4 regions of the Pseudodesulfovibrio aespoeensis Aspo-2 genome follow, and region 1 is predicted to be linked to each of the others. Evidence: predicted binding sites of a transcription regulator. Region 1 holds the regulator's gene; each other region holds the start of a gene.
What was found. The regulator sigma-54, encoded in region 1, starts transcription at its own class of promoters, with help from an activator protein. The targets are predictions, from matches to a motif close to CTGGCACGGNNNNTGCTT.
Positions count from the first base shown of each region.

Region 1 (3,547 bases):
CGGGCCAACGAGCTGATGGAGATGTTCACCATCACCAAGCTGGCCGATCAGGCGGCCATGTTTCTCTCCGGCGGCGAGCGGCGCAGGCTCGAGATCGCCCGCGCCCTGATCATGGACCCCAAGTTCATCCTGCTCGACGAACCCTTCGCCGGTATCGATCCCATTGCCGTCATCGACATTCAGGAGATCATCTCGGTCCTGAAAAGCATGGACATCGGCATCCTTATCTCCGATCACAACGTGCGTGAAACATTGAACATCTGCGACCGTGCCTATCTCGTGTACGAAGGGTCGGTCATTCTAGAGGGCAGCCCGGAGGAGATAGTGCAGGACAGCCGCGCCCGCCAAATCTATCTTGGCGAGGATTTCCGCCTCTGATCCCCTTTTTCCCCATCCTTCCGCTCTTGGCGATTTACACCAGGGTGAATCATTGGTACACTTTTTTCATGTGGCGTATTCTCTGGTATTAATCGAGACGCGACAGTGGGTTATAAGTATTGTGTTGCGTCCTTTTGTGATGTGTGGCAGTGTCTGAACCAAGAATCGCATGTGATGGTGAAATAAAGTGAAACGAACCCCCGGAACGCAGTCGCGATGACTCTGGTCCGAGAGGCTTAGAATATGGGATTGGAACTCAGGCAGCAACTCAAGCTCTCCCAGCAGCTGGTCATGACCCCGCAGTTGCAGCAGGCCATCAAGCTGTTGCAACTCTCGCGACTGGAGCTTTTGGAGACGGTCCAGCAGGAACTCATGGAGAATCCGTTTCTCGATGAGACCGAAGTCGAGACCGAGATTCGCGAACCTGAGAAGTTGACTGAATCCCAGGCCGAGGAGGAGCTTGTCCGCACTGCGGACTGGGAAAACTATCTCGGCGAGTTCTCCAGCACATCCAAACAATCCACGGCCCGCGACTCCGAGATTCCTGAGGAGGGGCTTTCCTTTGAGGCGCGTCTGGCCTCGAAGCCGACCCTGGAGGGGCATCTCAACTGGCAGATGCGGCTCTCCAACTTCACCGAGCGCGAGGTCGCCATTGGCGATGTGGTGGTCGGCAACCTCGACCACAACGGGTATCTCCAGGCGACCATTGAAGAGATCATGAGCATGGTCACCGCCACGCCCGAGGAGGTGGAGTCGGTTATCCGGCGGTTGCAGCGGCTCGACCCGGTGGGTGTTGGGGCGCGCACCCCGCAGGAGTGTCTGCTGGTGCAGATGGAGGTGCTTGGCTACGACGATCCGATCCTGGTCTCCCTGGTCCGCGATCACCTGGAAGACCTGGAGAAGAACCGTTTCAAGCCCCTGGCGCGCAAGTTCAAGATTTCCATGGACGAGCTCAAGGAGTACATCGAACAGCTCCAGACGCTCGACCCCATGCCCGGCTCCCACTACGCCAGCGCCGAACCCCATTATGTCAGCCCGGATGTTTTCGTCTACAAGTACGGCGAGGATTTTGTCATCATCCTCAACGAGGACGGGCTGCCCCGGCTCCAGATGAACTCTTTCTACCTGGAGACCATGCAGGGGGCCAAGAACAAGGAAAAAGAGTATTTCCAGGAAAAGATGCGATCTGCCGCCTGGCTGATGAAAAGCCTGTACCAGAGGCAGAGAACCTTGTACAAAGTAGTTGAGAGTATTGTCCGCTTTCAGCGTGATTTCTTTGAGGAAGGCGTGACAAGACTCAAACCGCTCATCCTCAAGGAGGTGGCAGAAGACATCGAGATGCACGAGTCCACCGTCAGCCGCATCACGACCAGCAAGTACGTGTCCACACCGCACGGCATCTTCGAGTTGAAGTTTTTCTTCAACAGCGCGCTGGATCTCAATGACGGCTCCCAGGTAGGCTCCGAGAGTGTCAAGGCGCTCATCAAGCAGATGATCGCCGCGGAAGACCATAAAAAACCCTTGAGCGACGAGCGGATAGGCGAGATACTTCAGGAGAGGCTCGAAGTGAACATCGCCCGCCGCACAGTGGCCAAATACCGCTCCGCCATGGGCATAGCGTCGTCTTCCAAGAGAAAGCAGTATTTCTAAGGCAGGCTTTCAGCACGTTCAACCAGGAGGAATGTATGAACATAAGCTTCACTTTCAAGAACTTTGAGCCGTCCGATCATCTCAAGGGCTATGCGCAAAAGCGTTTTGAAAAGGTGGGCAAGTATGTTTCCGACGCGGAGGCCGACCTCCAGGTCAACCTGCTGGTCGACAAGTTCCGCCACAAGGCGGATATCATCCTGAATGCCGACGGCATCCATATTTCCGCCTATGAAGACTCCGAAGACATGTACTCGACCATCGACATGGTGCTCGACAAGCTGGAAGCCCAGATGCGACGGATGCGCGAAAAGATCAAGGACAGGACCAAGCAGGCGCGCGGCAACAAGGTCCAGATGAACTTCCTGTCCTACGGGAGCATTCCCGGAGAGTCCGGGCCGACCATAGTCGGCACCGACACTTATGAACCAAAGCCCATGTCCGTTGACGAGGCGGCCCTCCAGTTGGAGACCCTTGACAACGAGTTCCTCGTGTTTCTCAACGCCGAGACCGAGGGAGTGAACGTAATCTACAAGCGCAAGAACGGCGACTTCGGTCTGATCGATCCTGGAAACTAAGCATGAAACTCGGTGATTACCTGGACAAGGACCTCGTCCTTTATGACCTCGCCTCCGCCACAAAGCCGGAGGTGCTTGAAGAACTCCTCGCCCCGGTGGGCGTGAAATATCCAGAGATGGACACGGACCTCGCGGTCCGTGTCCTTCTTGATCGTGAAAACCTCGGCACCACGGGCATCGGTGACGGCATCGCCATCCCCCACGGCAAGCTCGAAGACCTGGAGCAGGTCATTGTGGTGGTCGGCAGGAGCGTCTCAGGGGTCGATTTCGCGGCCCTGGACCACAAGCCGTGCGCCATCTTCTTTCTTGTGCTCGCCCCTGAGCAGGTGGCAGGCATGCATCTGCGCATCCTGGCCCAGGTCTCCCGGGTGCTCAAGGACGAGGCCTTCCGGCGCGAGTTCATGGAGGCCGAAAGCAACGAGGCGCTCTGGAAGCTCCTCGAAGAGGTCTAGCCTGTGCAGGAGCCATGTCAGTGACGCCAGCCAACACCTTTCCCATGGTCGTCGTGACCGGCATTTCCGGCTCTGGCAAAAGCACGGCGCTCAAGGTCTTCGAGGATCTCGGCTTCTTCTGCATCGACGGTCTGCCGTCGGGCATGTCTCCGAAGATCGCCGATCTGATCCTCAAGCAGGATTCCAAGTACCGCGGGCTGGCGCTGGGCATGGACATGCGTCAGCCGGAATTTCTGGAAGGGTGGGACACCGCCCTTGAGGAGCTGGCCAACATGGGCATCACCCCCCAGGTGCTCTTTCTCGAAGCCAAGCTCGGCGTACTCATGCGGCGCTACGCCACCACCCGCAGGCCGCACCCCCTGGAGAGCCAGTCCTTGGGCCTTGAGCAGGCGCTGGAGCAGGAGAAATCGCTCCTCGACCCCATCCGCGCCAACGCGGAACTGGTGCTCGACACCTCTGACTATTCGGTCCATGACCTGCGCCGGGTCATCC
Region 1 covers NC_014844.1:1,655,197-1,658,743, forward strand. The annotation lists gene lptB (LPS export ABC transporter ATP-binding protein) at 1-378, shown strand, start outside; gene rpoN (RNA polymerase factor sigma-54) at 622-2,028, shown strand; gene hpf (ribosome hibernation-promoting factor, HPF/YfiA family) at 2,064-2,603, shown strand; gene DAES_RS07435 (PTS sugar transporter subunit IIA) at 2,606-3,055, shown strand; gene rapZ (RNase adapter RapZ) at 3,076-3,547, shown strand, end outside.

Region 2 (3,547 bases), 1.3 Mb from region 1:
CTGCTAACCCATGGGTGAACCACTGGCCGAATCACTGGCCGAAAACGCCGCGGGCCGCCTCCGGAGGATTCCGGCGGCGGCCCGTGCCTGAAACCATTCAATCGGGTCTTACCGCTTGACGCTGATCAGGGTGTTGAGCAGCGAATCCGAGGTGGTGATGACCTTGGTGTTGGCCTGATACCCGCGCTGGGTGATGATCATGCTGGCGAATTCCTCGGCCATGTCCACGTTGCTCATCTCCAGGGTGTTCTGCACGAAAGAGCCGCGCCCCCCGACCAAGGCCTTGCCATCCATGGCCGCGCCAGAGGCATCGGTGGCCACGAAGTTGTTGCCCCCGTCGCGGCGCAGCCCCCACTCGCTGGCAAAGCGGTAGTTGGCGACCTGATAGAACTCCTCGGTCTGTCCGTTGGAGAAATAGCCGCTCAGGAACCCGTCGCCGTCCACGCTGGTGTTGAGCAGATAGCCCCAGGTGAAGCCGTCCTGGATCTGGTAGGCGGTGAACGAACTCTGGTCGTAGCTGGTGGTGATGCGGGCATCGCGCGCCTCGTTGGCCATCTGCACCAGGTTGCCCACATTCAGGCCGACCCCTGCGGCGGTGGCCGCGCCGGAGAGCCATGTGGACGTGGTGGAAGTCAGGCCGAAATCATAGCTCACCAACTGCTCGGTTCCGATGGCCGCCCCGTTGCTGCCAAAGGTAAAGGAGACCTGGGGCTCGCCATCGAGGTTGAAGGTGGCGGGCGCCCAGTTGCTCAGGTTCTTGCCGTCGGCCCCGCCGGTCAGGGAATAGGCGGACTGGCCCACCAACTGGCCCGAGCCGTTGAAGGTCAGGACGCCCATTCCAGCCAGCCCCGCCGCCGAGGTACCGTAGGCGCCCGAACCGTCGGACGAGCCGGGCAGGGCCACCAGGTATTCCCAATAGCTGTAGCCGGGCGCCGCGTTTGACAGGGACGAGGCGTTGACCGGGTCGAAATAGACCGTCATCTCGTGCTCGTTGCCGTCCGCGTCATAGATGGTCAGGGCCGAGGAATAGGCAGGCAGGTTCTCGCCAAAGGGCTTTGATCCCGAGCTGCCGTTGTACGCTTCGAGCATGGCGAAGAACGGATTGGTGGCGCTGCTATACTGCTCCGTGGCCACGGCGTCGAGGTTGGTGACCATCTCCACGTCCGTGGTCGCCCGGGGCTGCGAGCGCACGAGACGGACAGGCTGGCCATCGATGACCACGTCCTCGTAGGGAAGCTGGACATCCGACACCTGGGTCGCCACAACGCCGGTCTCGCGGTCCACGGCATAGCCCTGGAGCCTGAAATCATGGGGATCGACCAGATAGGCGTCGTTGTTGAAACGGAACGATCCGGCCCTGGTGTAGTGGCTCGCGCCCATGGTCCCGCCTGCGGTCGTGTCGCGGACGCCGAAAAACCCGTTGCCCGTGATGGCAAGGTCGGTGGTGGTGGTCGTGTTCTCCAGCCCCCCCTCGGCAAACACGGTGCGGATGGCGGACATGCTTACGCCCTGGCCCATCTGGCTGGCGTAGCTGCTGCCCGATTCGAACTGCCCGCCGCCGTATCCGAGCTGACTGCTCATCAGATCGCCAAACAGGGCGTCCGCCTTCTTGAAACCTATAGTGCTGACGTTGGCAAGGTTGTTGGCAACGACCTGCATCCGTTCGCCATGGGCAACAACGCCCGTGGCACCCACGTACAGACTGCTGAAACTCATGCTTTCCTCCAATCCGGGAAGGCCCGGATCCGGTCGGGAAAAGCCGGGAGACCCGATCCCCGGCAGATAATTCCCCATTGCTTCTCCGCCGTGGCTTGAGCAAGGAGCATGCCAGGGGCAAACCCGGCCCTGCCAGGGGCATCGGCTTCGGCAATTGCCGGGTTTTCTTTTTATAATTGCCTCGTGCAACATTTTTGTCATAGGGTTGGGGAAACTGTAACATCAGGCAGGAGACCTTTATGCGCGCAATACACAACCTCGGAGTCGGGCAGCGACTGATCCTTGTCATCTCGGTGGTCATTCTCGTGCTGCTCGGCTCTGTCGTCACCGACGTGAACCTGAGCACCAAAAGCCTGACCCTGTCCATATCCGACAAAATCCTCTCGCAAAACAGCAGGACTGTGGCCTCGACCCTGAGCGGCTGGCTCAACGACCGGCTGCGCTACCTGACCCTGGCCGCCGAGAACCAGTCGGTCATCGAGGCGGCCCTTGGCGGCGACTTTGAGGCAGCCACCGCGTGGCTGACCAAGGCCAGGGAGGCGGACCCGTCTCTAGAATCGCTCTTTGTCCACGACGCCCAGGGCATCTCCGTGGTCACCACCAACCCCGGCGGGCGGGGCAAGTCCTATGTCACCCAGGAATACTTCACCACCATCATCAAGCAGGGCAAGCCCTCCTACATCTCCAACATCGTCCTCTCCCCGGTGAGCAAGCAGCCGCGCGTGGCCATCGCCGTGCAGATCCGCGACCAGGGCCGGACCGTGGGCTATGTGGGCATGTCGGTCATGGCCTCGGCCTTCACCGCCGAGTACATTGATCCGGTCAAGGTGGGTTCCGAGGGCTACTGTTTCATCCTCGATCCCGAAGGCCGCATCCTGGCCCACCCCAACAAGGATCTCATCTTCCAGGATCTGAGCGACCGCGACTTCATCCAGACCATGATGGCCCGCAAGAGCGGCTTCATCGAATACCAGTGGCAGGGACTGACCAAGTTCATGGCCTTCAGCCAGGTGCCTGAAACCGGCTGGATCGTGGCCCTGGCCGCCGACCAGAGCGACCTCATGGCCGACGCCAGCCAGTTGCAGACCCGGCTGCTGCTCACCGGCGCGGCGGGCCTGGTGCTGGCCGTGCTCGTCCTCTTCTTCATCTCCCGCAGACTGATCACCCGCCCCCTGACCGTGATCGCGGCCCAGGCCGGGTCCATCAGCGAAGGCAATCTGGATGTCCGGTTCGAGGGCAGCTTCAGCGGCGAGATGCTGCTGCTCAAGGAGGCCTTCGAGCGCATGGCCGCCCAGCTCCAGAGCATCGTGGGCGACGTGCACGCGGCTGCCGAGCAGGTCTCGGCTGGCGGCGAGGAGCTGAGCGCCACGGCGCAGGATCTCTCCATCGGCGCCAACAACCAGGCCCAGGCCGTGGACAAACTCTCCTCGGCCATGGAGGAGATGACGGCGAGCATCGGCCAGAACGCGGAGAACGCCCGCGAGACCGAGACCCTGGCCAGCCAGGCCGCCGATGGGGCGCAGGAAGGCGGCGAAGCCGTGGCCCAGGCCGTCAGCGCCATGACCGAGATCGCCGACAAGATCACCATCATCGAGGATATCGCGCGCCAGACCAACCTGCTGGCGCTCAACGCGGCCATCGAGGCGGCCCGCGCAGGCGAACACGGCAAGGGTTTCGCCGTAGTCGCCGCCGAGGTGCGCAAGCTGGCCGAGCGCAGCGGCGCGGCGGCAGCCGAGATAGGCCAGCTCTCGGCATCGAGCAATCAGGTGGCCAACAAGGCGGGCAAGATGCTGGAGAAGCTCGTGCCCGACATCCGCAAGACCGCCGAGCT
Region 2 covers NC_014844.1:394,746-398,292, reverse strand. The annotation lists gene DAES_RS01770 (flagellar hook protein FlgE) at 109-1,716, opposite strand; gene DAES_RS01765 (methyl-accepting chemotaxis protein) at 1,956-3,547, shown strand, end outside.
Region 2: the regulator sigma-54 is predicted to act here: its motif matches at 1,814-1,831, upstream of DAES_RS01770 (flagellar hook protein FlgE).

Region 3 (3,547 bases), 1.5 Mb from region 1:
GAGGGGTGCGTTTGCGGGCGCAAAGGCACGCGAAAAAGGGGCTGCGCCGAAGCCCAGCCCCTTGCGGAGACATCTGTGTCCTGTCGCTATCCCTTGAAGGCGGTCGGATCCATGCCGTGCTTCTGGAGCTTGTTCCAGAGGTTCTTGGCCGAGATGCCCAGGCTGGCGGCAGCATCGGTCTGCACGCCCCTGGCCCGGCGCAGGGCGTCCTCGATGCGCGCCCGCTCGAAGCGGACCAGGGCCTGCCGGAGCGGCAGCCCGTCCGCCTCGGCTGCGGCCTGGGCAATCGTTGCGCCGGGCGCGGCTTGCGGCGGGCACGGGTCGCAGGTTCCGGCGGGCCGCTTGTTGGAGAACGCCTGATCCACGTCGCCGGGGGTAATGACTGTCGAGGTGCAGAAGATGGCCGCCCGCTCCACCGCATTGGCGAACTGGCGGACATTGCCCGGCCAGTCGTAGTTGAAGAATATCTCCATGGCCTGCTGGGAGATGGCGCAGATGTCCGTGCCCAGCCGCCGGTTGGCCCGGTCCAGGAAGAACTCGGCCAGGAGCGGCAGGTCGTCCTTGCGCTGGCGCAGCGGCGGCAGGAGCAGAGTGGCCACGTTGAGCCGGTAGTAGAGATCGCTGCGGAACGCGCCGCTCTCCACGCGCCTTTCCAGCTCCTGGTTGGTGGCCGCGATGATGCGCACGTCATAGGTCACGGGTTTGGCCCCGCCCAACCGCTCGGCCTGCTTCTGCTCCACGGCGCGCAGCAGCTTGGGCTGGAGATTGAGCGGCATGTCGCCGATCTCGTCCAGCAGGATGGTGCCGGACTTGGCCTGCTCGAACTTGCCCGCCTTGGCAGCGGCGGCCCCGGTAAAGGCCCCCTTCTCGTGGCCGAACAGTTCGCTCTCGATGAGATTTTCCGGGATGGCCGCGCAGTTGATCTTGACGAACGGCCCCCTGGCCCGTGCGCTCAGGGTGTGGATGGTGTCCGAGACCAGCTCCTTGCCGGTGCCGGTCTCGCCCAGGATCAGGACATCGGCGTTGAGCCCGGCCACCCTGGCGATGCGCTCCTTGAGGGCGCGCATGGGCGCGGACTGGCCGATGATGGCGTTGAGCGGGCTCTCCTTGCCGCGTTGCTTGAGCTCGGCCAGCTCCTGCTGGAGCCGCCGCTTCTCCAGCGCGCGGCGCACCACCACCTCCATCTCCACCAGGGAAAAGGGCTTGGTGAAGTAGTCGTAGGCCCCGCGCTGCATGGCCTGCACCCCGGAATCCTTGGACGCGTAGCCGGTCATGACGATGACATCCACGCCCGGCGCGGCCTGGGCCAGATGCGCCAGGGCGTCCAGGCCCGACATGCCCGGCAGCTTGATGTCGTGCAGGATCAGGTCCGGCCCCATAACCCCTGCCTTGCGGATGCCCTCCTCGGCGGTGGACGCGGTGTCCACCGCATACCCCTTCTCGATCAGGGCCTCCACCAGCATCCCCTGAAACGCGCGGTCGTCGTCAACGACCAGTATCCGCTCGGCCATGGTTCCTCCCCTCTTCCCCTCTGTCTTGCCGACACGATACACGGTCATGGCAGGGAAATCCATGAAAAATGGATATCCATGTTTGAACACCGGGCCCGCGCCGGACCCGGCTGAGGGACGATCTTTCAAATATCAATGAATAACAGCGATATGCAATGAAACGTTGCCCGGCACCCCATGATGGCACACCCATTGCTATGACAAGGGCGTTCGGCCCGCTGTCAGGGCCGTTGCACGGAGCCTGTCCTTTGTTAAGGAGATATGCACATGAGGAAGCGGGACGATTCACGCCGGGGACTGGCCGCAGTCGAATTCGCGCTGATGCTGCCGTTCATGGCCCTCTTGCTCTTCACCCTCGTGGAAGGTGCCGGGGCCATGCACGCCTATTCGAGCGTGGTCCAGGCGAGCCGCGAGGGCGCGCGCATGGCGCTCATGGACGGCACGGCCTCGGACATCGAGGCCCTGGTCCAGGCCGTCACTCAGGGACTCAAGAGCGAGGCCGTGACCACCTCCGTCACCGCCGACTCCGCCTCCAACACTGTCACCGTCGAGGTTTCCTATGCCTACCACCCGTTCATCCAGAACGCCCTCGAGCTGCTCACCAGTCAGGCGTCCCTCGAACTCGTCGCCCAGACCACAATGCCCCTGCCCTAGGTCCGAGAGCGGCGCGGCCAGCACCTTCATCGCCCTGCTGCTGCCGGTGCTGCTGGCCGTGGCCGGGCTGGCCGTGGACATGGGCAACATGTACGTCACCCACACCCGGCTCCAGGCCGCGGTGGACGCGGGCGCCCTGGCCGGCAGCCTGGAGCTGCCCTATGACCCGGACCTGAGCAAGGGCATCGTCCAGCAGGCCGTGAGCGACATGATCCACACCAACATGCCCGATGCCGTGGTCGAGAGCGTCTCCCCCGGCACCGAGGTGCGCAGCGTGGTGGTCACGGCCAAGGCCAAGGTCAACCTGCTGGTCATGGGCTTCCTCAACCTGGCCGACCAGTGGGTCGAGGCCGGGGCCGCAGCCGGGTTCAACAAGCTTGAGATCGTCTTTGTCATCGACAACTCCGGCTCCATGAAGGGCACGCCCATCAACCTGGTCAAGGAGGCGTCCATCGGCCTGACCGACCTGCTCATCCCGGACGGGCAGCAGCCGGACACCAAGGTCGGGCTGGTGGCCTTTCGCGGCAAGGTGCGCCTGGGCGGCGACGTGGACGGGCTCGAAGCGGGCTGCCGCAACGCCGACGGCTCGGTCAACACCGGCATCCACGAGGATTTCATGAGCATGTACTGGGCGCTCTCGTCCTACTACAGAAACCAGATCGACCTCGACACCTGCTCCAGCATCCCGGAATCCAGGCCCCTGAGCCAGGACAAGGGCGACATCGTCGAAGGCATCAACTCCCAGACCGCGCTGGGCAGCGCGTCGGGCACGGTCATCTCCGAGGGCATCAAGTGGGCGCGCCACATGCTCACGCCAGAGGCCCCCTACACCCAGGCGGGCGACAAGAAGGACTTCCGCAAGATCATGATCGTGCTGACCGACGGCGACACCGAGGACGGCGAATGCGGCGGCTCCTACCGGGCCTCGTTCAGGCCCAACAACTACTGGACCAACGCCTATTACGGCATGGGCGTGGACACTGCCCACTGCCAGGACGGCGGCGTGCTCAACCAGGACATGCTGGCCGAGGCACAACTGGCCAAGGACGAGGGCATCGAGATCTTCGCCATCCGCTTCGGCGTGTCCGACAACACCGACATCTCCCTCATGAAGCAGATCGCGTCGAGCAAGGCCGGGACAAACGACCACTATTTCGACGCCCCGTCGGTCTACGACATCCCGGATGTCTTCAAGAAGATCGGCAAGCAACTGGGCTGGCGGCTCCTGAACTAGGAGGAACACATGCTGCACCAACACTCCACAGACTCCCGCCGCCGGGGCATGACCACCATGGAATTCGCCCTGATCCTGCCTTTCATGCTGGCCATGGCCATGGCCACCATCGAGGCCGGGACCATGTTCTACTCCTGGCTGACCATCC
Region 3 covers NC_014844.1:3,153,012-3,156,558, forward strand. The annotation lists gene DAES_RS14635 (sigma-54-dependent transcriptional regulator) at 87-1,511, opposite strand; gene DAES_RS14640 (TadE/TadG family type IV pilus assembly protein) at 1,779-2,165, shown strand; gene DAES_RS14645 (VWA domain-containing protein) at 2,071-3,399, shown strand; gene DAES_RS14650 (TadE/TadG family type IV pilus assembly protein) at 3,409-3,547, shown strand, end outside.
Region 3: the regulator sigma-54 is predicted to act here: its motif matches at 1,692-1,709, upstream of DAES_RS14640 (TadE/TadG family type IV pilus assembly protein).

Region 4 (3,547 bases), 760 kb from region 1:
CGTCGATGGACGCCTCCTCGCCGTTGATGGTGGCGCTGATGATCTTGCTGCCGTCGCTGACGATCTTCACGTCGTACGCGCCGGGCTTGGTGGTCCCTTCGATGAGCGAGGAGAAGGTGAAATCCGTGGATTGGCTTTCGCCGAAGTTCTTGGCCGAGAACAGTTTGGCGATGTCCTCGGGGTCGTTCTCCTTCATGGCCTTGTCAAAGACTTCCTCATCGATCTTGAGCAGGCCGTAGGTCGGCGAGCCCTGCTCGGCATCGGTCATGATGCCAAGCTGGGACAGGGCCGAGAGCCGGTCGCCGGTCATGGTGTCGGCATCCCACGGCGTGAATCCGAGACCCATTTCTGCCGTGATATTTTTGATTTTCTGGGCGATCATGTCAACGCCGTAGTTGCCCGTGAGGAGGGACCCCGTGGCTTTTCCCGAGTCATCCTCTTCCACGCTGGTGATCTTGATGATCTGGGCGCGGACGGTGTTGACCGCATCGACGAACTTTTTGACGGTGTCCTTGATGCCGGAGGCGTCGGTGGCCGTGGTCAGCTTTATTGTCTTGCCGACCTCCGCTTCGCGGAGGTTGAGGGTGACCCCTTCGAGCACGTCGTTGATGGTGTTGGACGAGCGCTCGATCCAGCCGCCGCCCGCAGACGGGAACCCGTTGACGCGGATCTGGGCGTTGACTGCCTCCTGGCTCTGCAGAAAGTCCGACCCGCCGAAGATGAGGCCTCCGTCGTCCGAGATGACCAGCTGGTTCTTGCTGCCCTGGCCCATGCCGCTCAACTGGAGGTGGTAGACCGAGCCGTCGTATACCGTGGAGGCGCGGATGAGATTGCGCGAGTCGGGGTGGTTGTTGACGAGGTTGACGAATCCTTCCAGGGTCGTGCCCGCCGGGATGTCGTTGATGGTGTAGCTTTTGCCCGCGTAGGAAAAGGTGAAGGACGTGTTGGAGCTGGTGATGGCGGTCTTGAGCGAGCTGGTGCCCGACGCCGTGATGTGCACGTCGTTGGCGGCGAGCTGGCCGATCTCAATGGAGGTGTTGGCTTCCATCGCGGTGCTTTCGGCGCTGGCGGTGAGCCGGGCCGTGTCGGAGCTGGTGACCGTTTTCTTCAGGAACTCGTTGATGGTGTCGAAATCCTCAAGGGTCGTCTTGAGGGAAAGCATCTGCGTGTTCAGGCTGGCGAACTGGTCGTTCTTGGATTTCCACGACGATTTCCACGTCTCCAGCCTCGTGATGCGGGTGCGTTCCACATCGATCAGGCCATCGATGAGCTTGTTGAAGTCGGTGCCGCTTCCAAGGCCGGTGAAGTTGATCGAGCCGGAAGTGTATGTTCCGTCTGCCATGGCGTTGTCCCTGTCGGAAGTTTTTTCCTGGTTGCACTGGGTTGCCGTGGTGAATGCAAGCCCGGTGCCAGAGAGCTATTGTGCCAACTTGTTGAAATCAAAGGGCCGAGCCCCCTGAGGGAGGGCCCGGCCTGTGTGCGCAGTGTCTGCGACCTGGGTTACGCCTAGCCGATGAGGGACAGGGCCATCCGCGGCAGGGAGTTGGCCTGGGCCAGCATGGAGACGGAGGCCTGGGTCATGATCTGGTTGCGAACGAACTGGGTCATTTCCTTGGCCACGTCCACGTCGGAGATGCGGGATTCCGCAGCCGCAACGTTCTCGGACTGAATCTCCAGAACGGTCACGGTGTTCTCCAGCCTGTTCTGCAGGGCACCGAGGCTGGCGCGGATCTTGTCCTTGGAGATGATGGCGGTGTTCAGCACGTCAAGAGCCTGCTGGGCCAGCGCCTGGGTCGAGATGGACGCGCCTGCGCCGGTGCCTGCACCCAGGCCGACACCCAGGGCCGAGGCCGTGGAGCTGTTGATCTGGATGTAGTAGTAGTCTTCCGAGCAGTCGTTGCCGGTACCGAAGTGGACCTTCAACTGACCGGTGACAGCCAGGGTCGATCCGTCGTGGGTGCCGGAGAGGTTGCCGTTGAGCAGGTAGATGCCGTTGAAGTCCGTGGAGTTGGCGATACGGGTGATTTCCGAGGCCATGGCCTGATACTCGGAGTCGATGATCAGGCGCTGGTCGGAGTTGTAGGTACCCGTGGATGCCTGCATGGCCAGTTCCTTCATGCGGATCAGCTTTTCATCGATGACGCCCAGGGCGCCGTCAGCCGTCTGGATGAGGGAGATGGCGTCGTTGGCGTTGCGGATGCCCTGCTGCAGGGAGCTGATGTCGGCGCGCATGAGCTCGCGGACGGCCAGACCGGCGGCGTCGTCCGCAGCCTGGGTGATGCGCAGACCAGAGGACAGACGCCTGGTGGACAGTTCCAGGGCGCCGTAAGAGGTGCCGAGGTTGCGGGCGGCGTTCATCGCCATCAGGTTGTTGTTGATGATAAGGGACATAGTTTCCTCCTTGAAAGTGTTTCGGCTTCCTTGCCTGAGATCTGTTTTTCCGGCGGCGGGGATTGCCGGGCAAATCTCTCTTGTGTTGCCCTACTGATCGTCCGGTCATGCGAAAACTTTAGGTTGTGTGAATGTTTTTTTTTATTCCAAAGGTTGCGTGAAGGCTTGTGGCTGGAAATGCGTCTCGAAAGCGGGCGCGCAGACAGCCGCGCCGCTGGCTGGCAGGGGGAGTGAAAGCGGAAGCCGGGGGGGCGTGTAGCGCCCTCAAATTTGATCCCTACCAAAAGGTGCGACACAAGAGCCGGACGAATGTCCGGCTCTGTTGCCATAGGCGGCGTGAGCAAGCTAAAACCACGTTTTTGGGCGGAGCGGTCCACAGCACAATGCGGCTTTGCGCATTGTGCGGTCGCCACACTAGGAGGCGAAGGTGTCGCGCATGACCGCGAGCAGGCGGCGCAGGCGCATCTCGTAGGTGTGCTCGGCCAGGATGCGCTTGCGGGCGGCCATGGATATCTTGCTGCGGCGGGCCGGATCGGCCAGAAGCGCGGCCAGCAGGTGTGGAATTTCTTCCGGGTTGCGGTAGACCGCGGCCTCGGTTTCAAGGTCGAAGAGATCTTCCATCTGTTCCCGGTGGTCCGTGAGCACGAATCCGCCGCAGGCAGGGACATCGAAGATCCGCTGGTTGACCGCCCCTTTCATCTGGCGGCTGGTGCAGTTGAGGCTGACGGCGGACAGGGGATAGAAGCGCGGCAGGTCGTCATAATAACCGAGGCCGGGCAGGTGACGCCAGCCCGCGTCCGTGCCCAGTTGTTCGCTCCAGCCCTGGTCGCCCACGATGAGCGGGGCAAAGCCGAGGGTGGCCCGGACGCAGGCGAGCCGGTACTGACGTGTGGCCTCCCAGGTCAGGAGCGATTCCAGGGCCAGCCTGCGCTCCGGGGTGGGCAGCCTGTCGAGGGCCGCGCGCCAGTCCGGGTGCCGGGCCGCGAGAAAGGTCCGCACATCGGTCTCGCCCGACGCGCCAAACGCGGCGGCAACCGCCTGATACCCGGCGCGCAGGGCGTTATCCGGGTCCGCGTCGTCCAGGGTTTGGGCCACGGGCCGGGTCATGGAGTTGCCTACAAAGGAAACCTCGCTCGCCCAGGTTGCCGGGGCCGAG
Region 4 covers NC_014844.1:2,411,429-2,414,975, reverse strand. The annotation lists gene fliD (flagellar filament capping protein FliD) at 1-1,342, opposite strand, end outside; gene DAES_RS11080 (flagellin N-terminal helical domain-containing protein) at 1,507-2,391, opposite strand; gene DAES_RS11075 (CgeB family protein) at 2,806-3,547, opposite strand, start outside.
Region 4: the regulator sigma-54 is predicted to act here: its motif matches at 1,396-1,413, upstream of fliD (flagellar filament capping protein FliD).